4 regions of the Serratia rubidaea genome follow, and region 2 is predicted to be linked to each of the others. Evidence: predicted binding sites of a transcription regulator. Region 2 holds the regulator's gene; each other region holds the start of a gene.
The links. The regulator CRP, encoded in region 2, controls carbon source genes, mostly activating them, when cyclic AMP is high. The targets are predictions, from matches to a motif close to ATGTGANNNNNNTCACAT.
Positions count from the first base shown of each region.

Region 1: I6G83_RS23400 (YfcZ/YiiS family protein) is a predicted target of CRP. The motif match lies at 2,209-2,226, and genes of this name have one in related genera.
Region 3: msrB (peptide-methionine (R)-S-oxide reductase MsrB) is a predicted target of CRP. The motif match lies at 5,340-5,357, and genes of this name have one in related genera.
Region 4: I6G83_RS18225 (YjcB family protein) is a predicted target of CRP. The motif match lies at 2,770-2,787, and genes of this name have one in related genera.

Region 1 is NZ_CP065640.1:4,975,886-4,983,439, forward strand. Features, by position in the region: gene fadJ (fatty acid oxidation complex subunit alpha FadJ) at 1-285, opposite strand, end outside; gene fadI (acetyl-CoA C-acyltransferase FadI) at 285-1,595, opposite strand; gene I6G83_RS23400 (YfcZ/YiiS family protein) at 1,796-2,092, opposite strand; gene fadL (long-chain fatty acid transporter FadL) at 2,478-3,755, shown strand; gene mlaA (phospholipid-binding lipoprotein MlaA) at 3,831-4,592, opposite strand; gene ccmI (c-type cytochrome biogenesis protein CcmI) at 4,630-5,841, opposite strand; gene I6G83_RS23420 (cytochrome c-type biogenesis protein) at 5,841-6,305, opposite strand; gene I6G83_RS23425 (DsbE family thiol:disulfide interchange protein) at 6,302-6,853, opposite strand; gene I6G83_RS23430 (heme lyase CcmF/NrfE family subunit) at 6,850-7,554, opposite strand, start outside.
Region 2 is NZ_CP065640.1:1,146,259-1,153,812, reverse strand. Features, by position in the region: gene I6G83_RS05395 (helicase HerA-like domain-containing protein) at 1-1,527, shown strand; gene I6G83_RS05390 (hypothetical protein) at 1,574-2,437, shown strand; gene I6G83_RS05385 (aminodeoxychorismate synthase component II) at 2,468-3,043, shown strand; gene argD (bifunctional acetylornithine/succinyldiaminopimelate transaminase) at 3,176-4,396, shown strand; gene crp (cAMP-activated global transcriptional regulator CRP) at 4,451-5,083, opposite strand; gene I6G83_RS05370 (OsmC family protein) at 5,464-5,871, shown strand; gene I6G83_RS05365 (phosphoribulokinase) at 5,918-6,787, opposite strand; gene I6G83_RS05360 (YheU family protein) at 6,941-7,174, opposite strand; gene I6G83_RS05355 (hydrolase) at 7,176-7,554, opposite strand, start outside.
Region 3 is NZ_CP065640.1:4,202,867-4,210,420, reverse strand. Features, by position in the region: gene yeaG (protein kinase YeaG) at 1-1,733, opposite strand, end outside; gene I6G83_RS19795 (MipA/OmpV family protein) at 2,342-3,088, shown strand; gene I6G83_RS19790 (D-hexose-6-phosphate mutarotase) at 3,155-4,030, opposite strand; gene gapA (glyceraldehyde-3-phosphate dehydrogenase) at 4,137-5,132, opposite strand; gene msrB (peptide-methionine (R)-S-oxide reductase MsrB) at 5,481-5,894, shown strand; gene I6G83_RS19775 (YeaC family protein) at 5,967-6,239, shown strand; gene pncA (bifunctional nicotinamidase/pyrazinamidase) at 6,295-6,927, opposite strand; gene ansA (asparaginase) at 6,944-7,554, opposite strand, start outside.
Region 4 is NZ_CP065640.1:3,878,804-3,886,357, forward strand. Features, by position in the region: gene I6G83_RS18205 (mannosyl-3-phosphoglycerate phosphatase-related protein) at 1-644, opposite strand, end outside; gene I6G83_RS18210 (hypothetical protein) at 1,125-1,409, shown strand; gene I6G83_RS18215 (contact-dependent growth inhibition system immunity protein) at 1,473-1,820, shown strand; gene I6G83_RS18220 (lysozyme inhibitor LprI family protein) at 1,940-2,350, shown strand; gene I6G83_RS18225 (YjcB family protein) at 2,387-2,668, opposite strand; gene mrdA (penicillin-binding protein 2) at 2,994-4,919, shown strand; gene I6G83_RS18235 (penicillin-binding transpeptidase domain-containing protein) at 5,022-6,740, shown strand; gene I6G83_RS18240 (LysR family transcriptional regulator) at 6,788-7,554, opposite strand, start outside.

The DNA.
Region 1 (7,554 bases), 1.2 Mb from region 2:
CTGCGCCTCTTGCGCGCTGTTGCAGGCGGCGATCATGGTGATGTCAGCGCCGGCGATAAAGGAATCGGGCTTGCCGGAGATAATCACCAGCCCCTCCAGCGCGCTATGCTGCTGCGCCTGGATCAGTACATCATTTATTTGTTCGACAAATTCGGCCTTCAGCGTGTTGACCTTTTCCCCCGGCACGTCAATGGTAATCACGCCGATATTGTCCGGGCGCAGGGTCAGGCGAAACGCCGTCTGCGGCGCCCGCTGTTCATGCAGTGCGTTGATCGCTGCGCTCATTATTCCACCTCCACAACCATTGCCGCGCCCAGGCCGCCGGCGGCGCAGGCGGTCGCCAGCCCCAGACCGCCGCCTCGGCGTTTCAGTTCATGCAGCGTTTGGGTAATCATCCGCGCGCCGGTGGCGGCAAACGGGTGCCCGTAAGCGATAGAACCACCCAGCACGTTGAATTTTTCCATATCGACCTCGCCGATCGCCGCGTCGCGCCCCAGCTTTTCGCGGGCGAACGCCGCGCTGGCGAACATTTTCAGGTTGGCCAGCGTCTGCGCGGCAAAGGCCTCATGCATATCGATCAGCGTAAGGTCGGCCAGCGTAATGCCCGCGCGGTCCAGCGCCAGCGGCGTGGCGTACGACGGCCCCAGCAGCATATCCTGCCAGACGTCGATGGCGGCGAAGGCAAAGCTGCGCAGATAGCCGAGCGGCTGCAGCCCCAGCTCCCGCGCGCGGGATTCACTCATCATCAGCACCGCCGCCGCCCCGTCGGTTAACGGCGTGCTGTTGGCGGCGGTTACGCTGCCGTGTTTACGATCAAACGCCGGTTTTAATTTGGCGTAGGAGGCCAGGCTGGAATCTTTGCGGATATTGTTGTCTTCGGCCAGCTCCGCCTTATACGGCGGCACGTACGCCGTCATCACCTCGTCATGCAGCCAGCCCTGCGCCCAGGCGTTGGCCGCCAGCTGATGAGAACGGTGCGCCAGCGCATCCTGCTCTTCACGGCCGATGCCGTGCGTCTTCGCCATCTGCTCGGCGGTGTCGCCCATCCGCAGGCCGGTGGAATATTCCGCCACCGCCGGCGGCACCGGCAGCAGGTCGCGGAATTTCAACCGGCTGAACAGCTTCAGACGCTGCGACAGCGTGCGCGCCTTGTTAACGTCCACCAGCGTGCGCGCCAGCGCCTTGCTGACGCCGATCGGCAGTACGGAAGAGGAGTCGGCGCCGCCGGCAATGCCGATGCTGACGCTGCCGGCGATAATGCTTTCCGCCACGTTGGCGATCGCCTGAAAACTGGTGGCGCAGGCTCGGGAGACGCTGTAAGCGTCGGTGTGCACGCTCATGCCGGTGCCGAGCACGATCTCGCGCGCGATATTCGGCGCTTCCGGCATCTGCACGACCTGGCCAAACACCAGCTGCTCGATCAGCGCCGCATCGATGCCGCTGCGCGCCACCAGCTCGCTGACCGCCATTTTACCGAGATCCACCGCCGGCACGCCGTGGTAGGCGGTCGCCTGCTTGGCGAACGGGGTGCGTAATCCATTAACAATTGCAATTCTGTCCCCCTGACGGGTGACCAGCGGCAGTGCCTTACTCATAAATGCTCCTGAAGAAAGTAACGTCAGCGCAATCCGCAAACAGGTCTGACCTGATGAGGTCATTGTTAACCAGATGTTTACATTTGGCAAACCGTCAGAGATGAAATCTGCGAGCAGGAGCAACTTTAAAACGGGGGATTGGCCCGCAAGGGGCTAAAGAGAGGCTGCGCGGCGGACGCCGCGCAGAATACCGTGCGGGATTAACGCAGGCCCAGCTGGAAAATCAGCGTTTCCGCCTGGCAGGCAAAGGTGAAATCAGCGTTCAGCCGCACGCCGCCGTCCACCGGCTGCAGGCTGCTGTCGATCGCGCAAGGATCGGACTCTACCGAACGCGCTTTTTCCGTCAGCGCCGCCAGCGTCTGCTGCGCTTCCTGCTCGCTGCTAAAAATCTGGCTGTAGGACGCGGTGCAGTCGGTATTGTCCATCACGGTGCCGACATCCACGCAGCAGCACGCCGCTGTTTCCTGCGCGCTGCATTTATTAATTGCATCTGACATAGTCAATTCTCCTCACGACGCCAGGAATGTGACCCGGCGCAAAGACCCAAGATTCTGTAAGCCATTTTACTCCCCGTCGGATCAGATCACTAGCACTTACTCTCTGTGGGTGTTTTAAGTGATGGAAATCACAAATAAAAATCGGTAGTTGATAAAAAAGGATAGGAATTTTGTTATTTACCGCTGGCGTTTTGTTAAGCAGATCTCTTTTTTGATATCAACTTGGAAATATTTCAAAAACAAAGTTGCAACATCTTAACAGGTCAGACCTATAATTCAGCCACTGGTCTGATTTGTCTGATGGATAACGGACCCTACAATCCCGCGCTCCTTGTTACCGCGTGTAACATAGTTTAAATAATAAACACATAATGAGGTTTTGGTCATGAGCCAGAAAAACCTATTCAAGAAAACAGCTCTTGCAGCTGCAGTGGCGATTATTTCTTCGAACGTGTATGCCGCAGGATTCCAGTTGAATGAATACTCTTCTTCTGGTTTAGGCCGTTCTTTTTCTGGTGAAGGCGCCGTCGCCGACAATGCCACCTCAGCCAGCCGCAACCCGGCGACCATGATGATGTTTGATCGCCCAACCTTCTCCGCCGGCGCCATCTTTGTTGACCCGGACGTGGATATTTCCGGCACCTCGCGCTCCGGCAACAGCCTGAATGCGAAAAACATCGCGCCGGCGCAGTGGATCCCGAACCTGCACTATATTCACCCGCTGAACGACCAGTGGGCCGTCGGCGGCTCGGTCACCAGCAACTACGGCCTGGCGACCGAATTTAACGACGGCTATACCGCAGGCCCGTACGGCGGTAAAACCGATCTGACCACCGTTAACCTCAATCTGAGCGCCGCATACCGCCTGAACCAACACTTCAGCTTCGGCCTCGGTTTTGATGCGCTGTACGCGAAAGCCAAGCTCGAACGCTACGCCGGCGAAAGCGGCGCCGCGGTCGGCATGCCTGCCGACACCCAGATTTCGCACCTGAAGGGTGACGAGTGGGGCTACGGCTGGAACGCCGGCATCCTGTATGAAGTGGATGAAAACAACCGCTACGGCCTGACCTACCGTTCTGAAATCAAAGTCGACTTCGACGGCGATTACAAGAGCAGCATCCCGTCGGCCTATAACCCGATGCAGGGCATGACCGGTCTGCCATGGGGCACCGACGGCAACACCATTCCTGGCTCTCTGTCGCTGCATCTGCCTGAGATGTGGGAAATTTCCGGTTATAACAAGGTGGCGCCAAAGTGGGCCATTCACTACAGCCTGGCGTACACCAGCTGGAGCCAGTTCCAGGAGCTGAGAGCCACCGGCAGCAACGGCCAGACGCTGTTCGAGAAGCATGAAGGCTTCAAGGACGCCTACCGCATTGCGCTGGGCACCACCTACTACTACGACGATAACTGGACCTTCCGTACCGGTATCGCCTTCGATGACAGCCCGGTACCGGCGCAGAACCGCTCCATTTCCATCCCGGATCAGGACCGCTTCTGGCTGAGCGCCGGCACCACCTACGCGTTTAACCAGAACGCCTCGGTGGACGTGGGCGTCTCCTACATGCACGGCCAGCACGTGACCGTCAAAGAAGGCCCATACACCTTCGAGTCTGAAGGTAAAGCCTGGCTGTACGGCGCTAACTTCAACTACACCTTCTAAGTTACGCCCGACCGCATCCGCGATAAAAAAACCCGCCGTTTGGCGGGTTTTTCTTTATATCGCTTAACGCTGCGGTTATTCCGCTGAATCGATATCGTCCAGATCGCCCTGAATCGCCTTGGCGTTCGGGTTCTCTTCCGGCTTCAGCACGCCGCCGTTGGCGATAAAGTCGTGGCGCTGGAAGTACGCCTCACGCACCATCAGGTACGGATCGGAAGAGTTGCGCAGCAGCCCGTCGGAATCCAGCAGCTGGGCGCGGGTCTCAATGCCTTCCACCACCCACTTGCCGGCCGACATCCAGAAGGTCAGGTAGCTCAGCACCGGATAGACCGTATCGGCCCAGTCGCCACCCTCGTCACGCAGGGTGAAACTGCCGTAGCCCGGCAGCATCACATACGGGCCGTAGCCGACGCCGTAGTGGCCCATCGTGCTGCCGAAACGGTTAGGCTCTTCACGCGCCAGTTTCGGGTTGGCCATGCCGGCCACGTCGATCAGGCCGCCCATACCGAGGATGGTGTTCAGGAAGAAGCGGTTGAAGTGGATCATCCCGCGGTACGGGTCGCCCTTCAGGAAGGCGTTGACCATGCTGGCCGGCTCTTCCAGGTTGGAGGTGAAGTTGCTCAGGCCGTTACGCGCCGGCTGCGGCACGTAGTCACGCCAGGCTACCGCCACCGGCCGCAGCACATAGGGATCCAGCACGTTGTAGTTAAAATCGAACATCGTCCGGTTGAATCCTTCCAAAGGATCGGATCGCCCTTGGGGTTCATTCTCAGGGGTGCTGGCGCACCCGACGAGCAACACCGTTGCGAAAGCCAGCCCAGTCAGGCGAAAGTTCATATTTTTCTCCATAAAAAACAATACGTTCAGTCTTTTATTAAGGGACCTGTTTATCTATCTGAACGCTAACCTGCCCGTTACCGCTGAACGTCTGCAGCGCACTCTCACCGAACCAGTCGCCGGCCTGCGGCGTTGCCAGACCGTCATGAGAAACCCGTACGCGCACCTTCACCTGATGCAGCGACGACAGCAAACGCTCCGGCATCATGGCGTTGCCGTCATCCAGCGAGAACGCCAGCGGGAAACGGCTCAGAGGTAATTGTTTTACAGCAACCGGCACCGGGCTTTTGCCATCGGTCACCGAAATTATCAGCGTCCCTTGTTGGGGTAATGCGTTGGCTGCCTCTGGAGACAACGTGACATTGACACCAAGTTTAACAGTTTCCTCGCCGGCCTGTACTTTTGCTTGTTCAATACTGCGCTTTAGCACTTCCGTACGGCGATCGTCCGCCGGTAATAATTTTAGCATCACCTGCCAGGCGCCGATGGCCTGGCGATAGTCGCCCTGTTCAAAGGCGTTAAACGCCAACAGGCTGAGAATACGCAGATTACTGTGATCTTCGGCGATCATTTTGCGCAGCATCTGCGACGCCTGCCGGTTATCCTCCGGATCGTTGGAACGCGTCAACACCTCGGCGTACCCCAGCCGGACTTCCAGATTATTCGGATCCAACTGATAGGCATGGGCGAACGCCTGCGTGGCGGTGGTGGCGTTATTCAGCGCCATGCCGACCCGCCCCAGCATCATCCAGTCGTTAATATTGCGGCCGTCCTGCTGCAGCGCGGTGCGCAGCCCCAGCCCCAGGCGGGCAATCTCTTCCATGCTGAGCGGCTGCGCCTGCTCATTGGCGACCCGGGCGCGCAGTTCCGGCATCTGGTCCTGCACCTGTCGCCAGGCCGCCACCTGCGCCAGGCCGCCGGTTTTCAGATAGAAACCGACCGCCACCACCACCAGCAGCAGCACGCCCGGCAGCAGCGCCCAGCGGTTGATCGGCTTGCTCTGCGCCGTCGCCTGGCCGGGAATATCATCCAGCAGATTTTGCTGCAGTTCTTTCACCAGTTCAGGGCGTTCGCCAACCACGCCCTGCTGTTCATCCTGCTCCAGCTCGCCCAGGCGCTCCTGATACAGCACCTTGTTCAGCGTGTCGCGGCTGGTGGCGTTGTCCGCCCGGTTGTGCCGCAGGGCCGGCACCAGCAACAGCGCGGCGGCGGCCAGCAGCAACACGATAATCATCAGCCAAAAAGCCATTAGCGTTTCTTCCTGTCAGTCTCTTCCAGCAGCGCCGCCAGACGCTGCTTCTCCTGCGCGGAGAATTCGTCGTTATTCACCGGGGCACGGCGACGGCTGCGCATAATCACCACCGCGCCGCCAATCAGCACAAACAGCAGCGGGCCGACCCACAGGATCAGCGTCGCCGGCGTCACCGGCGGCTCATAGGTGACAAAGTTGCCGTAGCGAGCCACCATATAATCGATGATCTGCTGTTTGTTCTGCCCCTGCATCATCAGCTCATAGACTTTGGCGCGCATATCGGCGGCGATAATAGCGTTGGAATCGGCAATGCTGTTGTTCTGGCATTTCGGGCAGCGCAGCTGTTCGGTCAGCTCGCGGTACTGCTGCTCCTGCTCCACCGAATCAAAACGGTAGGTGTCGATGGCCGCAGCGGCGCTGAAGCTCAGCAGCGCGGCCAATATCACGGCGGCGAACTTCATCCCTGCCCCCCGTATTTGCGGTACAGCGGCAACACTTCCTGCTGCCAGACCCGCTCATTCATATCGCCGGCGTGGCGGTAGCGGATAATGCCCTGCCCGTCGATCAGGAAGGTTTCCGGCGCGCCGTACACGCCGAGATCCAGCCCCAGCATGCCGTCGCCGTCGAACAGGCTGAGCGCGTACGGGTTGCCCAGGCTGTTAAGCCAGTTGACCGCCTTGGCCCGGTCGTCCTTGTAGTTCAGCCCCACCACCCGCACGCCGCGGCTCGCCAGCTGGTTCAGATACTGATGTTCGGCGCGGCAGGTCGGGCACCAGGTGGCCCAGACGTTCAGCAGCAGCGGCTTGCCGTCGCGCAGCACCGCCTGATCGTAGGTTTTGCCCGCCTGATCGAGCGATTCCAGCTTAAAGGTCGGCACCGGTTTGCCGATCAGCGCCGACTCCAGCATGGTCGGATCCTCGCCGCCGGCGTTGCGCGTCAGCTGCACCATAAAGGCGGCCACCAGCAATAAGAACAGGATTAAGGGAATAAATAACAGCTTACGGTTCATGCCTGCGCCTCCTGCTTGCCCTGACGCGCCAGTTTTTTCTTCATCCGATAGCGCGGATCGAGGATGCACAGCAGCCCGCCCAGCGCCATAAATACGCCGCCGAACCAGATCCAGCGGACGAACGGTTTGTAATACAGCCGCACCGCCCAGGAGCCGTCATCCAGCTCTTCGCCCAGCGCCGCGTACAGATCGCGCGTCAGGCCGCCGTCGATCGCCGCCTCCGTCATCATGCTGCGCGCCACGCTGTAGTAGCGTTTTTCCGCATGCAGCGTCGCTTCCGCCTTGCCGTTGCGCGTCACGTCGATAATGCCGACGCCGCCGGTGTAGTTCGGCCCGCGAATATCGTGCACGTCGCGGAACACAAAGTGATAGTCGTGAATATCCACGCTGTCGCCGGCCTTCATCCGCACGTCGCGCTCCACGCTGTAGTTCTGGCTGAAGGCGATGCCGATCACCGTCACCGCCACGCCCAGGTGCCCCAGCACCATGCCCCAGTGGCTGCGCGACAGGTGCCTCAGGCCGCGCCAGAAGCCGTGGCGGTGCGTGGCGCGTTCATGCAGCTCCATCAGCGTCAGCACAATCACCCATACCGCCATCAGCAGCCCGACCACCGTCATGCCGGCAATGCTGTCCTGCAGCAGCCACGGCAGCAGTATCGACAGCAGCAGGGTCACCACCAACGCCACCCCGAGACGGCGCCA
Region 2 (7,554 bases):
ATGAGTGAAGCACGGATTATCGCCAAGGCGATGAAAGACGGAAAACCCGTTCAGGATTTGGCGATTCTGCCCGCCCTGGCTAACCGCCACGGCCTGATTACCGGCGCGACCGGTACCGGTAAGACCGTGACGTTGCAAAAAATGGCCGAACAGTTTTCACGCATCGGCGTGCCGGTGTTCCTGTCGGACGTGAAGGGCGACCTGTCGGGGATCGGCACCGAGGCGGTGCCGAATGAAAAACTGCAGGCGCGCCTGACGGCGATTGGCGTCGCCGACTGGCAACCGCAGGCCTGCACCATTATCCCGTGGGATATCTACGGCGAGAAAGGCCACCCGATCCGCGCCACGGTTTCCGATCTCGGCCCGCTGCTGCTGGCGCGCCTGCTGGACCTGAACGAGGTGCAAAGCGGCGTGCTGCAGCTGGTGTTTAAAATCGCCGACGATAACGCGCTGCTGCTGTTGGATATGAAAGACCTGCGCGCGATGGTGCAGTACGTCGGCGACAATGCCAAACAGTTCAAAACCCAGTACGGCAATATTTCCACCGCCTCGGTCGGCGCGATCCAGCGCGGCCTGCTGACGCTGGAGGAGCAGGGCGCCAACCTGTTCTTCGGCGAGCCGATGCTCGACATCAACGATCTGATGAAAACCGACGCCAACGGCCATGGCGTGATCAATCTGCTGGCGGCCGACAAGCTGATTAACCAGCCGAAGCTCTATTCGGTATTTCTGCTGTGGCTGCTGGCGGAGCTGTTTGAACATCTGCCGGAAGTGGGCGATCCGGAGCAGCCGAAGCTGGTGTTCTTCTTTGATGAGGCGCACCTGTTGTTCAAAGACGCGCCGGCGGCGCTGCTGACCAAGATTGAGCAGGTGGTGCGCCTGATCCGCTCCAAAGGCGTCGGCGTTTACTTTGTGACGCAAAACCCGCTGGATATTCCGGACAGCGTGCTCGGCCAGCTGGGCAACCGCGTGCAGCACGCGCTGCGCGCCTTTACGCCGCGCGACCAGAAGGCGGTGAAGGCGGCGGCGCAGACCATGCGCGCCAACCCGGACTTTGATGCGGAAACGGTGATTGGCGAGTTGGGCGTCGGGGAGGCGCTGGTGTCGTTCCTCGATGAGAAGGGGCGTCCCCATGTGGTGGAGCGCGCGATGGTGATCGCGCCGGAGTCAAAAATGGGCATGCTGGGGGCGGAAGGGCTGAACAGCGCCATCAATAAATCGCCGCTGTACGGCCGTTATGAAGAGATGGTGGACCGTGAGTCGGCCTATGAGAAGCTGTCGTCCGAGGGCTTTGCCACCGTCGGCCAGGATGCGGAGGCGGTGGATAAAGCGGCGCCGCAGGCCGGCCAGCAAAGCGGCGGCGGCCTGATGGGCAGTCTGAATGAGCTGCTGTTCGGCTCCACTGGCCCGCGCGGCGGCAAACGCGACGGCATTGTACAGACCGCTGCCAAAAGCATGGCGCGCGATCTGAGCAAGCAAATTCTGCGCGGCGTGCTGGGTTCGATCATGGGCGGCCGTAAAAAGTAACGGCCATAAACCGGCCTCATTCGGGGCCGGTCTTGTTTTCTCTGTTATGGATATTTCCGTGCCGTTGAGCAAAGTCGTATCGCATTTGAAACTATTTACGTCATTGCTGGCGGCATCAACGCTGTTGGTTAGCATTATCGGCATTGGAGTGATGCTGCTGTATTTATGCGTGGAAGGTATCGGTATCAGCAGCCTGAGCCTGAAAGAGAGCATGACGTTTATCATCGTCGCCGTCCTGTTTTCTTTCATCATGGTAGTCGGGCTGGTCTATGGCGCTTATGCGACGGTTGCGCCAATGACTTTTCTCGCTTATTTGGTGACGAAATTTTGGGGGAGGGAGTTGGTTCGCCACAAACTTGTTCAGGGTAAAATTACGCTGTTTTTATCATTGATCTTATTGTTGTTTTTTGTGGCGATACTGTGTTTGCCCGGGGACAGTCAGCGGTCATGGCCCGTCGTCTATTTTCTCTGTATTGGCTTAATCTTTAACATGCTGTTCTTATTCCATAACAGGGAGGGCGAGCACCCGCTCTATCAGCGCATTGGCGCGATGTTTTTTGTCTCCTGCGGTTTGATGCTTATCGCACCGATTCCCAAGGCGTTGTCAAATTACCCCATGATGATGTTGGGTTACCGTTCTTGGCCGAGCGACGCCATCTTGATGGATGCTGAGCACCAGAAGCGCATTCAAGGCTATGCCGCTCTGGTCGGCGTCCCGGTAAAAACCTGCCGGGTGGGTGAGGATCGTTACGTCAGCGACGATATCACTCTGGTGTGGGATAGCGCTCAGGACGGGAAGCAGTTTATTCGCTTCAAACAGGATGATACGTTTTTGTTTCCGCTGCAGGGCGGGCAGCCGTTAGAGAAGATTAAAAAAGGAAAAAGGCAGTTGTGCCGCGACGCGGTATAATCAGGTCCTGTTTCACTGTTGACGTTTACCATGCTGCTGCTGATCGATAATTACGACTCCTTTACCTACAACCTTTATCAATACTTCTGCGAGCTTGGCGCCGAGGTGGTGGTAAAGCGCAATGATGAACTGCAGCTGGCCGATATTGACCGGCTGGCGCCGCAGCATCTGGTGATCTCCCCTGGCCCCTGCACACCGAACGAGGCCGGCATTTCGCTGGCGGCGATTGCGCACTTTGCCGGCCGGCTGCCGATTCTGGGCGTCTGCCTGGGGCATCAGGCGCTGGGGCAGGCATTTGGCGCCGATGTGGTGCGCGCGCGTGAGGTGATGCACGGCAAAACGTCGGCGATTCGCCATACGGACAGCGGCGTTTTTCGCGGGCTGAATAATCCGCTGACGGTAACGCGCTATCATTCGCTGGTGTTGGACGCCAAAACGTTGCCGGACTGTTTTGAGGTGACCGCCTGGAGCGAGCGCGACGGCATGCGCGATGAGATCATGGGCATTCGCCATCGCACGCTGGCGCTGGAAGGGGTGCAGTTCCATCCGGAGAGCATCCTCAGCGAGCAGGGGCACGCGCTGCTGAGTAATTTCCTTAAAAGTTAATCGGTTATAAGTTTTTCGCCATTATCGATGATTTTGGTTTGCCCTTGATTGGTTTTTTATGCATATTTTATGACTATATTGTCACTTTGGTGGCGGCGTTAAAAAACCAATCTCTTGAGGTGGAACCCAATAATGACGGAAAAACATGCGGTCAATCGCAGCACGTTCGATCAGGTGATTTTGCCGGTTTATGCACCGGCGCAGTTTGTGCCGGTAAAGGGCCAAGGCAGCCGCGTGTGGGACAGCGAGGGGAAAGAGTATATCGATTTCTCCGGCGGCATCGCCGTTACCGCATTGGGCCACTGCCACCCGGCGCTGGTGGCGGCGCTGCAGCAGCAAAGCGAAACCCTGTGGCATACCAGCAATGTGTTCACCAATGAACCGGCGCTGCGGCTGGCCAGCAAACTGATTGACGCCACCTTTGCCGACCGGGTCTTTTTCGTCAACTCCGGCTCGGAAGCCAATGAGGCGGCCTTTAAACTGGCGCGCCACTATGCCATTACCCGCCACAGTCCGTATAAAACCAAAATTATCGCCTTCTATAACGCCTTCCACGGCCGGACGCTGTTTACCGTCTCGGTGGGCGGGCAGGCGAAATATTCCGACGGCTTCGGGCCAAAGCCGGCCGATATCGTGCACGTGCCGTACAACGATCTGGCGGCGGTCAAGGCGGTGATGGACGACAGCACCTGCGCGGTGGTGATGGAGCCGATTCAGGGCGAAGGCGGCATTACGCCGGTGGACGCCGAGTTCCTACAGGGCGTGCGCGCGCTGTGTGACCAGCATCAGGCGCTGCTGGTGTTTGATGAGGTGCAGAGTGGTATGGGACGTACCGGCAAACTGTTTGCCTATATGCACTACGGCGTGACGCCGGATATTCTCACCACCGCCAAAGCGCTGGGCGGCGGCTTCCCGATCAGCGCGATGCTGACCACCGAGGAGATTGCCTCCGCCATGCAGGTCGGCACGCACGGCAGCACCTACGGCGGCAACCCGCTGGCCTGCGCGGTGGCCGAGGCGGCGCTGGAGGTGATCAATACGCCGCAGGTGCTGGACGGCATTACGCAGCGCCATGCGCTGTACGTGGCCAAACTGCAGCAGTTGGCCGAGAAATACGGCGTGTTCAGCGATATTCGCGGCATGGGGCTGCTGATCGGCGCTGAACTTAGCGCGGCCTATCAGAATAAGGCGCGGGATTTCCTGGCGGCTGCGGCCGCGCATGGCGTGATGATCCTGAACGCCGGACCTAACGTTATCCGTTTTGCGCCGTCATTGGTGATTGAACCGCAGGATATTGAAGAAGGGATGGCGCGTTTTGAGCGTGCGGTGCAGGATGTGGTGAATGCGGCATAAGCTACCCTTGCCGTCAGCATAAAAAACGGCGCGTATGCGCCGTTTTCTTATTAATTAACGCGTGCCATAAACGACGATGGTTTTGCCGTGTGCGGAGATCAGGTTTTGATCTTCCAGCATTTTCAGGATGCGGCCGACCGTTTCGCGTGAGCAGCCGACGATCTGACCAATTTCCTGACGTGTGATTTTAATTTGCATACCGTCAGGGTGGGTCATGGCGTCCGGCTGTTTCGCCAGGTTCAGCAGGGTCTGCGCAATGCGGCCGGTAACGTCAAGGAAGGCGAGGTTACCCACTTTCTCCGAGGTGACCTGCAGGCGGCTGGCCATTTGCGCGGAAAGGCGCATCAGAATATCCGGGTTGACCTGGATCAGCTGGCGGAATTTCTTATAGGAAATTTCAGCTACTTCACAGGCGGTTTTTGCTCTCACCCAGGCGCTGCGCTCCTGGCCTTCTTCAAATAATCCAAGCTCGCCGATGAAATCCCCCTGGTTGAGGTAGGACAGGATCATCTCTTTACCTTCTTCATCTTTAATCAGCACCGCAACGGAGCCTTTCACGATGTAGTAGAGCGTTTCGGCCTTTTCACCTTGGTGAATCAGCGTACTTTTGGATGGATATTTGTGGATATGGCAATGAGACAGGAACCATTCGAGAGTCGGGTCTGTTTGCGGTTTGCCGAGAACCATTCGCTATTATCCTCTGTTGTAATCGCTGCCTTGTAACACAGGGATCAAAGATCCCTGTTAAACGCGTTGATAACCGGTAATGCATGCGGGCTATAAACAGGTTTTGAGGCGTGCCGTAAAATACGCTATTGCCCTTAGCATATTAACTTGCTGACGGTGCTGCAAGCTACATTCTGTTAACATCTCGCTGAAGATGCGTTTCCTTGGGCAGATCCCTGAAAAATCGGTGTCCAAAAAAGAGTTATTGCGGTTTGTTTGTAGCATAGAGTGAGGCGAGTGTCTTCTGTTGTCTCGCTTCAGCATGACCAGCATCAGGTTCCGTTGCCAGTTTTAGTGCGAAAGCGTAGTCTGATTTTAAGAAATTAACCGGAGTGAGCAGTATGCAGGCAAGAGTGAAATGGGTGGAAGGATTGACCTTCCTCGGTGAGTCCGCGTCGGGCCATCAGGTGATAATGGACGGGAATGCCGGGGAAAAAGCGCCGAGCCCGATGGAGATGGTGCTGATGTCGGTGGGCGGCTGCAGCGCGATCGACGTGGTGTCGATTCTGCAAAAAGGCCGCAACGACGTGCGCGACTGTGAGGTAAAACTCAGCTCACAGCGCCGGGAAGAGGCGCCGCGCACCTTTACCGCGATCAATCTGCATTTTATCGTCAGCGGTAAAGGGCTGAGCGACAAGGTGGTGGAGCGGGCGGTCAATCTGTCCGCCGAAAAGTACTGCTCGGTATCGCTGATGCTGAGCCAGGCGGCAACGGTGACCCACAGTTTTGAAATCCGCGCCGTGGAATAACTTCACCCGGCGTGCGCCGGGTGCGAAGCCCGTAAGGCGCGCGCCGCTATTCGATCTTTTTCCCTTCCAGCAGGCGCTGCACCAGCGGCGCCATAATCAGCTCCATCGCCAGCCCCATTTTGCCGCCCGGCACCACCAGCGTATTGATATGCGAGATAAATGACCCCTGCAGCATCGCCAGCAGATAGGGGAAGTCGATCTGATCCAACCCGCGGAAGTGAATCACCACAAAGCTTTCATCCAGCGAAGGGATGGCTTTGGCGGCGAACGGGTTGGAGGTGTCGACCGTCGGCACCCGCTGGAAGTTGATATGGGTGCGGGAAAACTGCGGCGTGATGTAGTTGATGTAGTCTTCCATCGAGCGCACCACCGAATCCATGACCGCTTCGCGCGAATGGCCGCGTTCGCCGGTATCGCGGATCAGCTTTTGGATCCACTCCAGGTTAACGATGGGCACCACCCCGACCAGCAGATCGACATGGCGCGCCACGTCGTGCTGGTCGGTCACTACGCCGCCGTGCAGGCCTTCATAGAACAGCACGTCGGTCGGCGATGGCAACGGCTCCCACGGCGTGAAGGTGCCGGGCACCTGGTTGTAGGGCACCGCTTCGTCATAGGTATGCAGGTATTTGCGCGAGCGGCCGCTGCCGCTTTTGCCGTATTCGATAAAGCTCTGCTCCAGCAGGCCGAAGTCGTTGGCCTCCGGGCCGAAGTAGCTGATATGGCGGCCGAGGTCGCGCGCTTTACGGATCGCGGCGTCCATTTCCGGCCGGGTATAGCGATGGAAGCTGTCGCCTTCCAACTGCGCGGCGCGGATATCCAGCTGCTGGAATATTTTGCGGAACGCCACGCTGGTGGTGGTGGTGCCGGCGCCGCTGGAGCCGGTCACCGCGATTACGGGATGTTTGGCGGACATACTTGGGTTACTCCGTAGTAATAAAGCGCGCGTATCAGAGAATAATTTTTAGTGTGGTTGATACATTTTTGCCAGCGGCAAGCTGCGCGAGTTGGTTTGCAAGATGTCCATTGTTACCTGATTTTTGCCGTCAGTCATAGGGCGCCGGCGCGATTAACTCTCCTGCCGGCCGGCGCGCAGCTGTCCGCGGGGCATGATATTGACGGTTTCATGCAGCTCCGACCAAACCAGCACCACCTCGCCGCTCTGCAGCTGGCGGCGCACGTCGGCCACTTTCTGCTCCAGCGAGCGTTCATGCTCGCCGTAGTCGGTGCCTTCACGCAGCACGAAGGCTTCAATCAGGTTATTCAGCGTACTGCTGTCCAGTTCTTTCCAGGGAATAATCACGTTATTTATCCAGATAAGGGGTAAGCCAGGCGGGAATGCGCTGTTCCAGCCACATTTGCGGTTTGTGCAGCGTGCCGCCGACAAAGCCGACGTGGCCGCCGCGCTCGGTCAGCTGATATTCGATATTGGGCGGCAGCGCGCTCAGATCGGGGATCACCGCGTCGGTCATAAAAGGATCGTCTTTGGCGTGGATGATCAGCAGCGGCGTTTGGATCTCCGGCAGCAACGGCAGCGCGCTGCAGCGCCGGTAGTAGTCGGTGGCGTCGCGGAAGCCGTGAATGCGCGCGGTAATGGCGTCGTCAAAGTCGCGCATCCGGCGCAGTCCTTTGAGCTGCGGCAGCCGCAGCGGCAGCGACGCCGGGTCGCGCAGCAGCTTGCGG
Region 3 (7,554 bases), 1.9 Mb from region 2:
TCATAACTGGTCCAGTTAGGATTGCGGCCGTTATTGTTCGCCCGGGCGCGCAGCACGAAGTTGACGATTTCATTGCGGAAATCTTTCGGGTTGCTGATGCCGGCAGGTTTTTCAATTTTCTCCAGTTCGGCGTTAAGCGATTCCCGGTCAAACAGCTGGCCGGTATCCGGATCGCGGTACTCCTGATCCTGGATCCAGAAGTCCGCATAGGTTACGTAGCGGTCGAAAATATTCTGGCCGTACTCGGAGTAGGACTCCAGATAGGCGGTCTGGATCTCTTTGCCGATAAACTCGGCGTATTTCGGGATCAGGTAGCCTTTCAGGTGCTCCAGATATTTTTCCGCCAGATCCTGCGGGAACTGTTCGCGTTCAATCTGCTGTTCCAGCACGTAGAACAGGTGCACCGGGTTGGCCGCCACTTCGGTATGATCGAAGTTGAACACGCGCGACAAAATCTTGAAGGCAAAGCGGGTCGACAGGCCGTTCATCCCTTCGTCCACGCCGGCATAGTCGCGGTATTCCTGATACGACTTGGCCTTCGGATCGGTATCTTTCAGGCTTTCACCGTCGTAAACGCGCATTTTCGAGTAGAGGCTGGAGTTTTCCGGCTCTTTCAGCCGCGACAGCACGGTAAAGCGCGCCAGCGTTTCCAGCGTGCCCGGCGAGCATGGCGCGTGGGTCAGCTCGCTGTGGTCCAGCAGTTTGTCGTAGATTTTGATCTCTTCCGACACCCGCAGGCAGTACGGCACCTTAACGATATATACGCGGTCCAGGAAGGCTTCGTTGTTTTTGTTGTTGCGGAACGTCACCCATTCCGATTCGTTGGAGTGGGCCAGAATAATGCCGTTGAACGGCAGGGCGGAGATGCCTTCGGTACCGTTATAGTTGCCTTCCTGCGTGGCGGTCAGCAGCGGGTGCAGCACCTTAATCGGCGCCTTAAACATTTCGACAAATTCCATCAGCCCCTGGTTGGCGCGGCACAGGGCGCCGGAATAGCCGTAGGCGTCAGGATCGTTCTGCGCGTGGTTTTCCAGTTTGCGGATATCCACCTTACCGACCAGGGCCGATATGTCCTGGTTGTTTTCATCGCCGGGTTCGGTTTTGGCGATAGCGATCTGTTCGAGAATCGACGGACGTACTTTCACCACCTTGAATTTGGTGATGTCGCCGCCAAACTCATGGAGGCGTTTCGCCGCCCATGGCGACATAATGGTGCCGAGGTAGCGGCGCGGAATGTTGTACTCTTTTTCCAGAATGCCGGCGTCTTCCTGCGGATTGAACAGGCACAGCGGATGGTCGTTCACCGGGCTGCGCTCGCCGTTGGCGCTTAACGTGTAGATAGGCACCAGCTGCATCAGCGCTTTCAGCCGTTCGGCCAGCGAGGACTTACCGCCGCCGACCGGCCCCAGCAAATACAGGATCTGTTTTTTCTCTTCCAGGCCCTGTGCGGCGTGTTTCAGGTAAGAGACGATCTGTTCGATAGCCTCCTCCATGCCGTAGAACTCTTCAAAGGCCGGATAGCGCGCGATCACGCGGTTGGAGAACAGGCGCGACATGCGGGATTCAAGCGCGGTGTCGACCATGACCGGTTCACCGATAGCCATTAGCAGTCGTTCTGCGGCATTGGCGTAGGCACTGCGATCTTCCCGGCAAATGGTAAGAAATTCCTGCAGTGTGAACTCTTCGTCCTTGGCAGCTTCATAGCGCTGGCGATAGTGGTCAAATATGTTCATGGCGATGCCCGTCCTTTCGTTATTAGCACAGGTTAAAGGGAGCGGGTGATAGACCCGTTGGGATTGAGACTGCGGCCGTAGCGCCGCAACTCAATAACATTGAGTACCTATTCCGGCCCCCGAAAGAAGAAGTTAAAACCTGAGTACAGCAACCCGTCTGCCAACCTGTTGCGCTTATTATCGCGAGTTGCGCTGTATTGCCACTGGGCTCAGGGTAATTTCAGCTTCTGATTTAAGCTTAGTTGGCATAGCGGAAAATTTCCTGTCAGCGAAAAAGCTTTTTTTAAGTCATATCAATGACTCAGTTATTTCAGGGAAAAAGGAGAGCCTTATTGGCTGCGGCCTGAGGGGGGAAACGTCATGTTTCTGACATGCTTTATACATATTTCGGCATTAATGTGGCCGATCCGGTGCGATTTAACATGTAAAGATAAAGCGCGTCACTAAAATTTCACCTAGAATATGGCGCTATTTTGACGACGCCGATCGGATAATGGTATGACAATGCCGCGTCTCGGGCGGCGTCAGCGGAGTTTGCATCGGGACGCGCGTTGCCAAGCCGGCGGCGTAACGTGTTTATACAAGAACAACGAAGGGGAATCGAACGGGTGAAAATTTTCAAATTCAAAACGTTGGCAATCGCCGGCGCGCTGCTGTGCGCGCAGGGCGCTCAGGCTGGAACCTGGTCGCTGGGGGCATCGGCGCTGCTGACGCCGGACCCTTACAAGGGCAACAACACCCGCCTGTATCCGGTGCCGGTGATCAACTATGACAGCGAGGATTTTTACTTCCATACGCTGACCGCCGGCTACTACCTGTGGAACGATCAGGTCAATAAGCTCAGCGTGATGGCGTACTATTCACCGCTGCACTTCAGACCGGGCGACAGCGACGACGATCGCATGAAGCGCCTGGATAAGCGCCGCGGCACGCTGATGGCCGGGATGGCTTATTCGCACAACGCCGAATGGGGCACGCTGCGTGCGGCCTTCAGCGGCGATACGCTGGATAACAGCAACGGACTGGTCGGCGATCTGGCCTATCTGTACAAGTTCCAGCTGGGCGACTGGAGCCTGGCGCCGGGCGTCGGCGTGACCTGGAGCAGCAAAAACCAGAATAAATACTACTACGGCGTGAGCGACAATGAATCGCGTCGCAGCGGCCTGAACAGCTACAAGCCGAGCGACAGCTGGGCGCCATACCTGGAGCTGACGGCGAACTACCAGATCAACAAGAGCTGGAACGCCTTCTTTATGGGCCGCTACGTGCGCCTGTCTGATGAAGTCAAAGACAGCCCGATGGTGGACACCTCGTACGACGGCATGCTGTGGAGCGGTGTTACTTACACCTTCTGACGGCGGCTGTACGCCAAGAGAAAAGGGGCGCGTGCGCCCCTTTTGCTTATCTGCCGTCCGGGCGGCTCAGGCGCCTTTGCGGCAGCGGAAGGTGACCGCCAGACGGGCCGGCTGTTCGCCCTGCGCCAGCAGCGGCTTGCTGAGGCGCCCGGTTTCAACGCACACCATGGTCTTGTAGCCGTCGTTGGCCATATCCGCCATGCTGCAGGATAGCTCCGCCCCCGGGTTCCAGGCGATCACATCGCTCATATGGTGGTGCTGCACTTCAATCGTGCGCTGCAGCGCCGGATCCTTGATCAGGCTGCAGGCCGCCGGCTGGGTGTAAATGCGGTCGGTCTGGCCGCTGAAGGTCACCTCGCCGCTCTGGCGGGCCTCGGCGCCGTTGGCCACTTTATCCAGATACGTCTCCCCGAGCCCGGCAACGCTGACCCTGGCGATATCGCCGATTTGGAAATAGCTGTGCAGCGCCGCGGTGGCCTGATAGTCGCCGTGTGATTCCAGCTCGATCTCACAACTTTCCCCGAGTTTGAAGCGGGCGATCAGCATGAAAGCGTGCGGCCACAGCTTGCGGGTCTGTTCGTTATCCTGCAGCGTAAAGGTGAGGATAACGCCGTCCTGGTCTTCGTCGTGGGCGGTCAGCCGCCAGGGTTGGTTACGTGCAAAGCCGTGCGACGGTTTGCCGGCCGGGCCGAACCATGGCCAGCAGATGGGGACGCCGCCGCGGATGGCGCTGCCGGTTTTAAACGGGGTGTTATCGCTCAGCCAGATGACGGGCCGTTCGCCGCTCGGCTGCCAGCTGATTAAATGCGCGCCCTGCAGCGTCACCGCCGCGCGGACTTTGGGGTGAGACACCACCACCACGCTCAGTTCGTCCAGCTGCCGCTGGCTGATATACGGGGAGATCTGCTTGCTGATGGGCAGGGTGAAAACTTTTTCGTTCATCGTGTCACCTTATCGATCGCCATTTGCTCTCGCTGAGCAGGGGAGAAAACCAATAAAAAAGGGCGACATGAATGTCGCCCTCATCAATCAGCTGTACATCACGCCATTATTTGGAGATGTGAGCGATCAGATCCAGTACTTTGTTGGAGTAGCCGGTTTCGTTGTCGTACCAGGAAACCAGTTTCACAAAGTTGTCGTTCAGTGCGATACCCGCTTTGGCATCGAACACGGAAGTCAGTACTTCACCGTTGAAGTCGGTAGAAACCACGTCGTCTTCGGTGTAGCCCAGAACGCCTTTCAGCTCGCCTTCAGCGGCTTCTTTGATGGCTTTCTTGATGTCTTCGTAAGTCGCGGATTTTTCCAGACGTACGGTCAGGTCAACCACAGACACGTTTGGCGTTGGAACGCGGAATGCCATACCGGTCAGTTTGCCTTTCAGCTCTGGCAGAACAACGCCTACCGCTTTTGCTGCGCCGGTAGAAGAAGGGATGATGTTCTGGGATGCGCCGCGGCCGCCGCGCCAGTCTTTGTGAGACGGGCCATCAACGGTTTTCTGCGTTGCAGTGGTAGCGTGAACGGTGGTCATCAGGCCTTCAACGATGCCGAACTTGTCGTTGATGACTTTAGCCAGCGGAGCCAGGCAGTTAGTGGTGCAAGATGCGTTGGAAACGATGTCCTGGCCAGCGTATTTTTCAAAGTTGGCGCCACGTACGAACATTGGGGTCGCATCTTTGGAAGGGCCGGTCAGCACAACTTTCTTGGCGCCTGCGGTGATGTGTTTACGTGCGGTTTCGTCGGTCAGGAAGATACCGGTTGCTTCAGCAACAACGTCAACACCCACTTCGTTCCACTTCAGGTTAGCCGGGTCTTTCTCTGCGGTAACACGGATGGTTTTGCCGTTAACAACCAGGTGGCCGTCTTTAACTTCTACCGTGCCGTTGAAACGGCCGTGGGTAGAGTCATACTTCAGCATGTAAGCCATGTACTCTGCGTCCAACAGATCGTTGATTGCAACGATTTCGATGTCAGAACGTTCCTGAGCAGCACGGAAAACAATGCGACCGATACGGCCAAAACCGTTGATACCTACTTTGATAGTCATATATTCCACCAGCTATTTGTTAGTGAATAAAAGGTTGGTTGTAAAATTACAAAAACCTTACCCAGCGTCAAGCGGAATCGTGTCAATTCTTGCGGCAAGTCAAAGCGGAGAGCTGAGTTTGCACGCTTATTGTACATTCCGTTTGCGTTCGGCCTCATTGGGCAAATGGGGGCAAACCGCCAAGTTTAAAGAGCGCTCGGGTCAGATATGTGATCCTTATCACATAACGCCCCGGCGTGGACTTTATGCGCTACAGTTTAGGCTAAAAAGGTCTGCAGTGCTGTTAATTTTTTGTTATCATTAATCATTGTTTTCGTTGACATTATCCATATTTTGGGAATCGCATCTATGAGCAAAGAGAACGCCCCCCACACCCCGGTCACGGAACTGAATGAAATACAACGTTATGTGACCCAGGAACGCGGTACGGAAGCGCCGTATTCCGGCAAATTGCTGCAGAACAAACGCGATGGTCTCTACCACTGCCTGTGCTGTAACGCACCGCTGTTTTATTCCGAAAGCAAGTATGACTCCGGCTGCGGCTGGCCCAGCTTCTATGAGCCGGTCTCTGACGACGCCATCCGCTATCTTGATGATAATTCGCATAATATGCAGCGGGTTGAGATTCGCTGCGGCAACTGCGACGCGCACCTGGGCCACGTGTTCCCTGACGGCCCGCAGCCGACCGGCGAGCGTTATTGCGTTAACTCCGCTTCGCTGAGCTTTACCGACGCGGCCAACGGCGAGAAGACGGCTGGCTGAGCGAATTTTGTCAGAAAAATCGATTCAGCTATTATTCAACGGCAGTAGGAATATGAGTGAAGGACGGCCCTGATGGACGTGAAGGATTTGGTTGCGGCGATGACGCCGGAGATCTACCAGCGCCTGGCGCAGGCGGTGGAGTTGGGTAAATGGCCGGACGGCGTGGCGCTGACGCCGGAACAGAAAGAAAACAGCCTGCAGGCGGTAATGCTGTGGCAGGCGATGCATAACCACGATCCGCAGCATATGAGCATCGGCACCGACGGCCAGATCGTGATGAAGAGCAAGCAAGAGTTGAAGCAGCAGTTTGCCGCAGAGCCGCTGATTAAGCTGAAGCCGCAGTAAGCGGCGGGCAGGGCGCGGAATGAAAGCGGGCGACGTCAGGTCGCCCGCCGTTCGTTTAGCGTTGCAGAAATTGTGACAAGGTCACTAATTGCGCGCCGGCCTGCTGCATCGCCTGGAGCGCATGTTCGCTGTCGCCGGGCTGCAGATTGACGCCGCGGCAGCCATCGGTAATCACCTGAACGGCATAACCCAGCTGCAGGGCATCCAGCACGCTGAACTTCACGCAGTAATCGGTCGCCAGCCCCATGATGGTCAATGCGCTGACGTTGCGCTCCCGCAGCCAGTCATCCAGCGCGGTTTTTGCCCGGTGGCCGTTATCAAAAAACGCGCTGTAGCTGTCGATGGCCGGATCCTGTCCTTTACGAAATACCGCATCGATTTGCCGCTGCTGCAGGCGCGGATGAAACTCGGCGCCGGCGCTTTCCTGCACGCAGTGCACCGGCCACCAGACCTGCGGCAGTCCCTCCAGTTCGCCCAGTTCCCCGATCCGCCCTGATGAATTTACGGCAAAACTGCGATGCTGCGCCGGGTGCCAGTCCTGGCTGGCGATCGTCCAGTCGCCGCGGTCACGGCAGGCGGCAATCGCCTGGTTAGCCACCGCGATGACGGCGTCGCCGTCCGCGACCGCCAGCGCGCCGCCGGGGCAGAAGTCGTTTTGCAGATCGATCAATAACAGGGCGCTGTTCATCGTTTCTCCCGGCGTATCAGCCTGCGGTCGTCAACTCGCCGCGTAAGTCCTGCTGCATCTGCAGGCGGATTTCTTCCGGCGTCAGCGGCAGGCTCAGCAGATAGTGCAGTTTCGTCAGGGCCGCCTCAACGGTCATATCAAAACCGCTGATGACGCCGGCGTGCGCCAGCGCATTGCCGGTGGCGTAGCCGCCCATATTTACCCGGCCGGACATGCACTGGGTGAGGTTGACCACCACGATACCGCGTTCGGACGCGGCGCGCAGCTCATCCACCAGTTCAGCCTTTTGCGGGGCGTTGCCGACGCCGTAAGAGCGCAGAATCAGCGCCTTGACCGGCTGCAGCAGGAAGTTGCGCACCACCGCGCCGGAGATGCCGGGGTAAATCGTCACTACGCCGATCGGCTGCGGCGTAATATTGTGCACCTTCAGTTCGCCGCGGCAGGCCGGTGAAGGGATACCGCCCTGGCGGCGGATATGGATGCCGGCTTCCAGCAGCGGCGGCAGGTTGGGCGAGGCGAAGGCGTCAAAGCCGTCGGCATGCGCCTTGGTGGTGCGGTTGCCGCGGAACAGCTTGTTGTTGAAGAACAGGCTGACCTCATTCACCGGGTGGTTGGCGGCCAGGTACA
Region 4 (7,554 bases), 2.3 Mb from region 2:
AGCGGCAGGTCGTTCGGTCCGTCCCCCAGCGCCAGCGTGGCGAAGGCGCGCTGATGGCGTAACTGATAGCGACGGGTCAGCCAGCGTGCGGCGCGGCCCTTGCTGACGCCGCGTCCCATTACGTGGTAAAAGCGGCCGCCGCGGGTCAGCGCCAGCCGTTGCTGCGCTAGCGCACGGCGAAACTGGGCCAACTGCCGTTCATCATCCAGCCAGCGCAGCGGTTCAGTGCCCGCCCGCTGTCGCGCCAGCCGGGCTTCAGCCGGAGTAAATCCGCACCACTGCGCCACCGTTGCGTCGTCGACGTCGGCAAAGCCGCGGAAGGCGAAGCTGGCGCGCAGCCGGCGCAATGCGTTAACAATGGCGGCATAGTCTGCGCCAAAAACGCGCGCAGGACGGTGCCAGGCGGCAGGGAAGACGACCTGTGCGCCGTTTTCGGCGATAAAGGGAAAGGCGCTCAGGCCAAGGCGCTGCTGCAGCACGATGATTTCCGCCGCCGTTTTGCTGCTGGCAATAATCACCGGCAGGCGCGCGGCGTTTAGCCGCTGCAGCCAGGGCTGCGCCGCCTGCCAGCTGTAACTGTCGTGATCCAGCAGTGAGCCGTCCAGGTCGGAAAAAATCAGCAAATTGTCTTTCAACGTCAGCATCTTATCTCCATCGATCATTACGTGGCGCGGCCGGCGCGGAGCGCGCGCCCCGGAGTGGATTTTGTGATACGCATCACAATTAACCCTAATGGGTTATCCCGGTTCGCGCAAGTTTCCGCGCCTCAGGATGGATTTGATGAGAGGAAGTGAGGGAAATCATCCGCGGCTTGGTGGTGGCCGGAGCGGAGAAATAAACAGCCGCTGCGGGCTGCGTATTAAATAGATATTTTTAGCGCGTGTAATTACCGTTTTTTGTGAATATTTCGTTTACAGATGAAGTCGTGAATTCATTTTTATGATGAGTCATTCGTCTTTATTTTTTATCGTCGATGAGATTGTGATGTTATTGTTTTGTAAGGTATAAAATTGCGTGCTGGAGCGTTGATTTTATCGGGGGCAGGCATAGAATCAGCGCAGCCAATATCAACCGCCGCGGTTGAAACGGTTTAATTCTATCGATAACAAACAGGGAGTTTGCTAATGAGTCATACCAGGAAATTATTGGAAGCTCAGACCAATGGCGTGCAGAAGTTTGGTAAAAGTTTTAGCGTGCTGGGCTGGATTTGCTTAATTATCTCCGCAATTATTCTTTTGGTTCCGTTGCTCTTCGGGCTGGGCTTCCTGGGGATTTATGTGGCCAGCCCGTTCCTGCTGATGGCCGGCATGTTTATTTATATCGGCAAGAAAACGAACAAGCACATGGCGTTGTATAAAGGGGCTGCGTCCGAAGCGGCGGATATTCTGGAGAAACAGCTGAAGGATTGAGCACCGTGCGCCGGCTCCGCGCAGCGGCGTCGGCCAATGTTTCTCTCAGGCAGGGGCCTACATATGCGATTTAATGGAGATTTCAGCGAATTAAACCATTTGATTAGTCTCTATTTTGGTCAGGACTACGACCTGTTTACCGATGCTGAAACTGTAGAAGGGGTGATTGATGGTTTTCTGGAACAAAGCGGTTACCAAGTGATCGGTGATATTCTTGAGGAGGCGAGAGAGTTTCAAGCCACCTATGCCGAGCGTCTGAGCGAGGAAATGGCTATACAATTTTCTAGCGATTTTGTCCCAGAGTGCTGGGGAAGCTCGGCGCAAGAATTCTTCACGCTGATACAGCAAAAAGCGGAGAAAAAGTTAGCGGACCTTAAGTGCTCAGAGCGGTTACAGCGATCTCCCCACTGAATCAGGTGGATAGTGCGGCGAAACAACATCCCGTCATAAAATTCCCGCCAATTGATTAAAGGGATTACACTGACAGCTCAATACGCAAATTCGCAAAAGAACAAACTTGGCCGGGAGGCATGATGAAAGTAGCTCTGTTGGGTGTCGCGCTGCTGTTGACGGCATCACAAACGGCGTGGGCGGCGCAGGCGTGCGGCGATAAAACTAGCCAGACCGAAATGAACGTCTGCGCCGCCGGCGAGTACAAGCAGGCGGATGCGCAGCTTAATGCGCGTTATAAACAGCTGCAGAGCCGGCTAAAAGGGGATGAGGCCGCTGCCAAACGGCTGGTTGCCGCGCAGCGCGCCTGGATTGGCTTTCGCGATGCGGACTGCCAGTTCAGCACCGGCGCCAGCGAAGGCGGTTCGCTGCACGGGTTTGTGCTGAGCAGCTGCCTGACGGAGAAAACGCAGGCCCGCAGCGCGGAGTTTGACAAGCTGCTGAACTGCCCGGAAGGTGATACCAGCTGCCCGGTACCGCCGGCGCCATAAACCCAGCGCGCCGGTCGTCAGGCCGGCGCATGTCGTTCAGGGGATCGGCCAGTCGGTCGGCATCTGGCTCATCACATCGATAAACACATCTTTGCTCACCGCCCAGAAGTGCGATACGCCTTCCACGGTCAGGGTGATGCCCATCAGGCCCATCACAAACCAGATGGTGGTAAACAGCCCGAGGCTGCTGAAGATAAATGCCATGCCGTTACGGCTGGCTTTACGGCAAACAACGTTTAACTGACTGGCGATAAACATCATGACGGCGCTCAGCAACTCCCAGCGCATCATGATAAAGCCCGTGGCTATGGTACTCATCGAAACAGATCCTTGACTACAAATTGGCGTTCGTCCGTCTCAATTCGGCGTGCCGATAACGCAGAGCGGTGGAAGCGACGTGAAGAAAAACAGGATCAGCAACGTGATCCGGATCACATTATAGCACCGGCCTGATTGGCGGCTCAATGCCCGCGCGCGGAGAAATTACCGTTTCGCGACACATTCAAACATGCTGAAACATTTCTGCTACATCATTAGCAACCTTTTCATGGGGAGGCCCGCGGAATAACGCTATGCTTGGCCGTTTTTCAACCCGTTGTTTTTACAGCGGGAAAGAGACAGTCAGACAGGTAACCCGCCCCGCATGGCCCTATTAAAAGAGAAAATTCGCGACCATTCCGCCGAGGAAATGCTGTTTGTCCGCCGCGCCGGCGTGGCGCTGTTGGTCGTTGTGGCCTGCTTCGGCGCGCTGATTTACAACCTGTACCGCCTGCAGGTGAAACAACACGATTTCTATCAGACGCGCTCCAATCAGAACGATATCAAAATGGTGCCGATCGCCCCCAGCCGCGGGCTGATCTATGATCGTAACGGCGTGCCGCTGGTGCGCAACCTTACGCTGTATCAACTGCAGGTCGTCCCCAGCAAAATCACCAATATGTCAGCGCTGCTGCAGGCGTTGACGCCGATTGTCGATTTAACGCCGGACGATATCAGCAGCTTCCGCGATGAAATGGCGCACACCAGCCGCTATAAGCCGGTGACGTTAAAAAGCGAACTGAGCGAAACGCAGGTGGCGCGCTTCGCTGTTAACCAGTACCGCTTTAACGGCGTGACGGTTGACAGCTATCAGCAGCGGCAGTACCCCTACGGCGCGCAGCTGGCGCACGTAGTGGGTTACGTGTCGAAAATCAACGATCGCGACATTAAACGGCTGAGCGAAAGCGGAGAGATGGAGAACTATGCGGCCGACCACAACATCGGCAAGCAGGGCATCGAAGGCTATTACGAGAAAGAGCTGCACGGCGTGACCGGCTATCGGGAAGTGGAAGTGGATAACCATGGCCGCATCGTCCGGCTGCTGAAAGAGCAGCCGCCGCAGGCCGGTAAAAACATCTATCTGACGCTGGACGTGCGTCTGCAGCAGTACATCGAATCGGTGCTGAAGAACCAGCGCGCGGCGGTGGTGGTGGAGGATCCGCGCGACGGCGGTATTCTGGCGATGGTCTCCAGCCCGAGCTACGATCCCAACCCGTTTGTGAAGGGCATCAGCTACAAGGCGTATAAAACGCTGCTGTCCAACCCCGATCTGCCGCTAATCAACCGCGCGACCCAGGGGCTGTATCCGCCGGCGTCAACGGTGAAGCCCTATATGGCGCTGTCTGCTTTATTTTCCGGCGTGATCACGCCGAGCACCACCTATTTCGGCGCGCCGACCTGGACGCTGCCCGGCACCAAACGCCGCTACCGCGACTGGCTGAAAAGCGGCCACGGCATGCTGAACGTCACCAAAGCGATTGAAGAATCCGCCGATACCTTCTTCTATCAGGTGGCTTTCGACCTGGGGATCGACCGCATTCACAGCTGGCTGAGCCAGTTCGGCTACGGCAGGCCGACCGGCATCGACCTGAATGAAGAGTACAACGGGGTGCTGCCGAGCCGTGAGTGGAAACAGCGGGTGCACAAAAAGACCTGGTATCAGGGGGATACCATTTCGGTGGGCATCGGCCAGGGTTACTGGATCGCCACGCCGATACAGATGGTCAAGGCGCTGACCATTCTGCTCAATAACGGCAAGGTGAAAAATCCGCACCTGCTGTACTCCATGAAGCGCGGCGCGCAGGTCAGCCTTTACCGGCAGCCGGCGCACGGCGCGCAGGTCGGCGACCCCAACTCGCCGTACTGGGGCATTGTGCGCAACGGCATGTACGGCATGGCTAACCTGCCTAACGGCACCGGCTACAAGCTGTTCCACAGCGCGCCTTACCACATTGCCGCCAAGTCGGGCACCTCGCAGGTGTTCGGGCTGAAGGAGAACCAGACCTATAACGCCAAAATGATCCCGGTGCGGCTGCGCGACCATATCTTCTACACCCTGTTTGCGCCGTATCAACACCCGAAGGTGGCGATGGCGCTGATCCTGGAGAACGGCGGGGGAGACGGCGTGGTCGCCGGGCCGACCGCGCGGGCGATCCTCGACCATATTTTCGACCCGGCCAACGCACCGCCGGCCGGTGAACCGGAGAAAGTGAAGGCGCCGATGAGTGACAGTGCCGATGTGCAACAGTAACTGAAGCTTATTGTTACTTTCTTACAAACTGCAACCTTCCGCTTAGATTTTTCTGGGTAGACTGCAGAGATAAAGAATCCGAATAAAAACGCAGGGTTAACAGTGGCACCATCTTCAAAAAAGAACGTTAAAAATTACTCATCATTACGCTTTGGCTGGATCTGCGCCGGGATACTGCTGTGCTTTATCCTGCTGATGCTGCGCGTCGGTTATCTGCAGCTGCTGGAGCACCAGCAGCTGACCAGCCAGGCGGATCAGCGCTCGGTGCGTACTCAGGTGGTGCCGACCAACCGCGGTATGATCAGCGATCGCCATAACGAAGCGTTGGCGGTCAGCGTTTCTTCACGCGATATCGTGCTTGACCCGAAACATATTATCGACACCCATACCAATACCGGCGACGAACGCTGGCAGAGCATGGCCAATATCCTGAAGATGCCGCTGAGCGATATTCAGGCGCTGATCCAGCGCAACGCCCGCAAACGCTTCGTCTACCTGGCGCGCAAGGTAGAGGATGACAATGCGGAATATATCAAGAAGCTGCATCTGACCGGGGTCAGCAGCGAGCAGGACTTCAGCCGCTTTTATCCGATGGGGCAAGACGCCGCCGGGCTGATCGGCATTGTCGGCCAGAATAATCAGGGGCTGGAAGGCATCGAGCGCGGCTTTAACCACCTGCTGCAGGGCAAAAACGGCCTGCGGGTGTACCAGAAAGACGGCAACGGCGCGGTGATTAACGTATTGAAAAACGTCGATCCGGTGCCGCCGCCGAACATTACGCTGAGCATTGATAAATTTATTCAGTATGTGCTGTTTGCCCAGATCCGCGACGGGGTGATCGCCAACCAGGCGGACTCCGGCTGTGCGGTGCTGGTGAAGGTCAACACCGGCGAAGTGCTCGGCATGGCGAGCTACCCGACCTTTAACCCGAATAACTACGCCAACGCGCCGTCGCAGAATATCCGCAATGTGTGCAGCAGCGACAGCTTCGAGCCGGGTTCCACCGTGAAACCGCTGGTGGTGATGGTCGGCCTCAACCGCCATCTGATCCAGCCCGATACCGTGCTGGACACCACGCCGTACCGGGTTAACGGCCACCTGATCCGCGACGTGGGGCACTGGTCGAAGCTGAGTATCACCGGCGTGCTGCAAAAATCCAGCGATATCGCGGTGTCGCATATTGCGCTGGCGATGCCGGCCACCATCCTGCCGGCGGTGTACCAGAACTTTGGCCTGGGGAAACCGACCGAGCTGGGCATCGGTAACGAAAGCAGCGGCTATCTGCCGTTGCACCGCACTCGCTGGGCGGATATTGAGCGCGCGACCTTCTCGTTCGGCTACGGCCTGCGGGTGACGCCGCTGCAGATGGCGCGCGAGTACGCGGCGATCGGCGCGTTCGGCGTCTACCGGCCGCTGTCGATCACCAAGGTGACGCCGCCGGTGGTGGGCCAGCGTGTGATGCCGGCCTCGGTGGTGAAATCGGTGGTGCATATGATGGAAAGCGACGCCTTGCCGGGCGGCAGCGGCGTCAGCGCCGCGGTGCCGGGCTACCGTCTGGCGATTAAAACCGGCACCGCGGAGAAAATGGGCAGCAACGGCAAATACGACGGCGGCTATATCAACTACACCGCCGGCGTCGCGCCGGCCAGCGACCCGCAGGTGGCGCTGGTGGTGATGGTTAACAACCCGAAAGCCGGCAAACACTTCGGCGGTTCGGTGGCCGGCCCGGTGTTCGGTAAAATCATGGGCCAGGTGCTGGAGCATATGAATATCCTGCCGGACGCCCAGCCGCTGAACGTGGTATCCAGCATTAAAGGCTGATCCCCCGCGGCCTGCCGGGCAACGTACCGGCAGGCCGTCTCTTCCCGTTATGACTTCCCGCCCGTGCGCATCATGCCGCGCTCCAGCTGTTTCCACAGGTAGCTGACCGCGGGCGTCATACGCCGCCCGGCGCGGCAGATCAGCTGGCTGGGAAAGGCGCGGGCGATCGGATGATCGATCGGGATCGCCGTGACGCGCCGCTCGTCGAGCGGATGCCGGGTGGCGTCGCTGGACATAAAGGCCACGCCCAGCCCGGCGGCGGCGATCGCCTGCGCGGCGGTAAACATATTGCAGCGGTAGGACGGGGCGAAGTGGATCTGTTCGGCCTGCGCCAGCGCGTGCAGATAGCGCTGTACGCCAAAGTGGTCGGGCATAAAAATCAGCCGCTGGGCCTGCAGCTCGCGCACCGTCACGCTGCGCTGTCCGGCCAAAGGATGGCTGACGCTGACCACGGCGGAAAAGGGCGCACCGCGAAACGAGCGCACCTTGAGCCGCGGATCAAAATCGTCAACGCCGGTGCACAGCCCCATATCCACCTGGCCTTCACGCACCATGGCGATAATCTCGGCGGTGGAGCCGCAGCGCACGTCCACCACGATATCCGGATAGTGCTCGCTGAAATCGCGCAGCGCGCGGCCCAGCAGCCGGTCGATAAACCCTTCGCCGACGCCGATGGCGATATGTCCGCGCTTTAACTGACGGAACTCCTGCAGCTGCATCGTCAGCTCCTGCTGGCGCTGCAGACGTTCGCGGTAGAAATCCACCAGATGCAGGCCGATTTCCGTCAGCGTGACGCCGCGCCCCTGACGTTCCA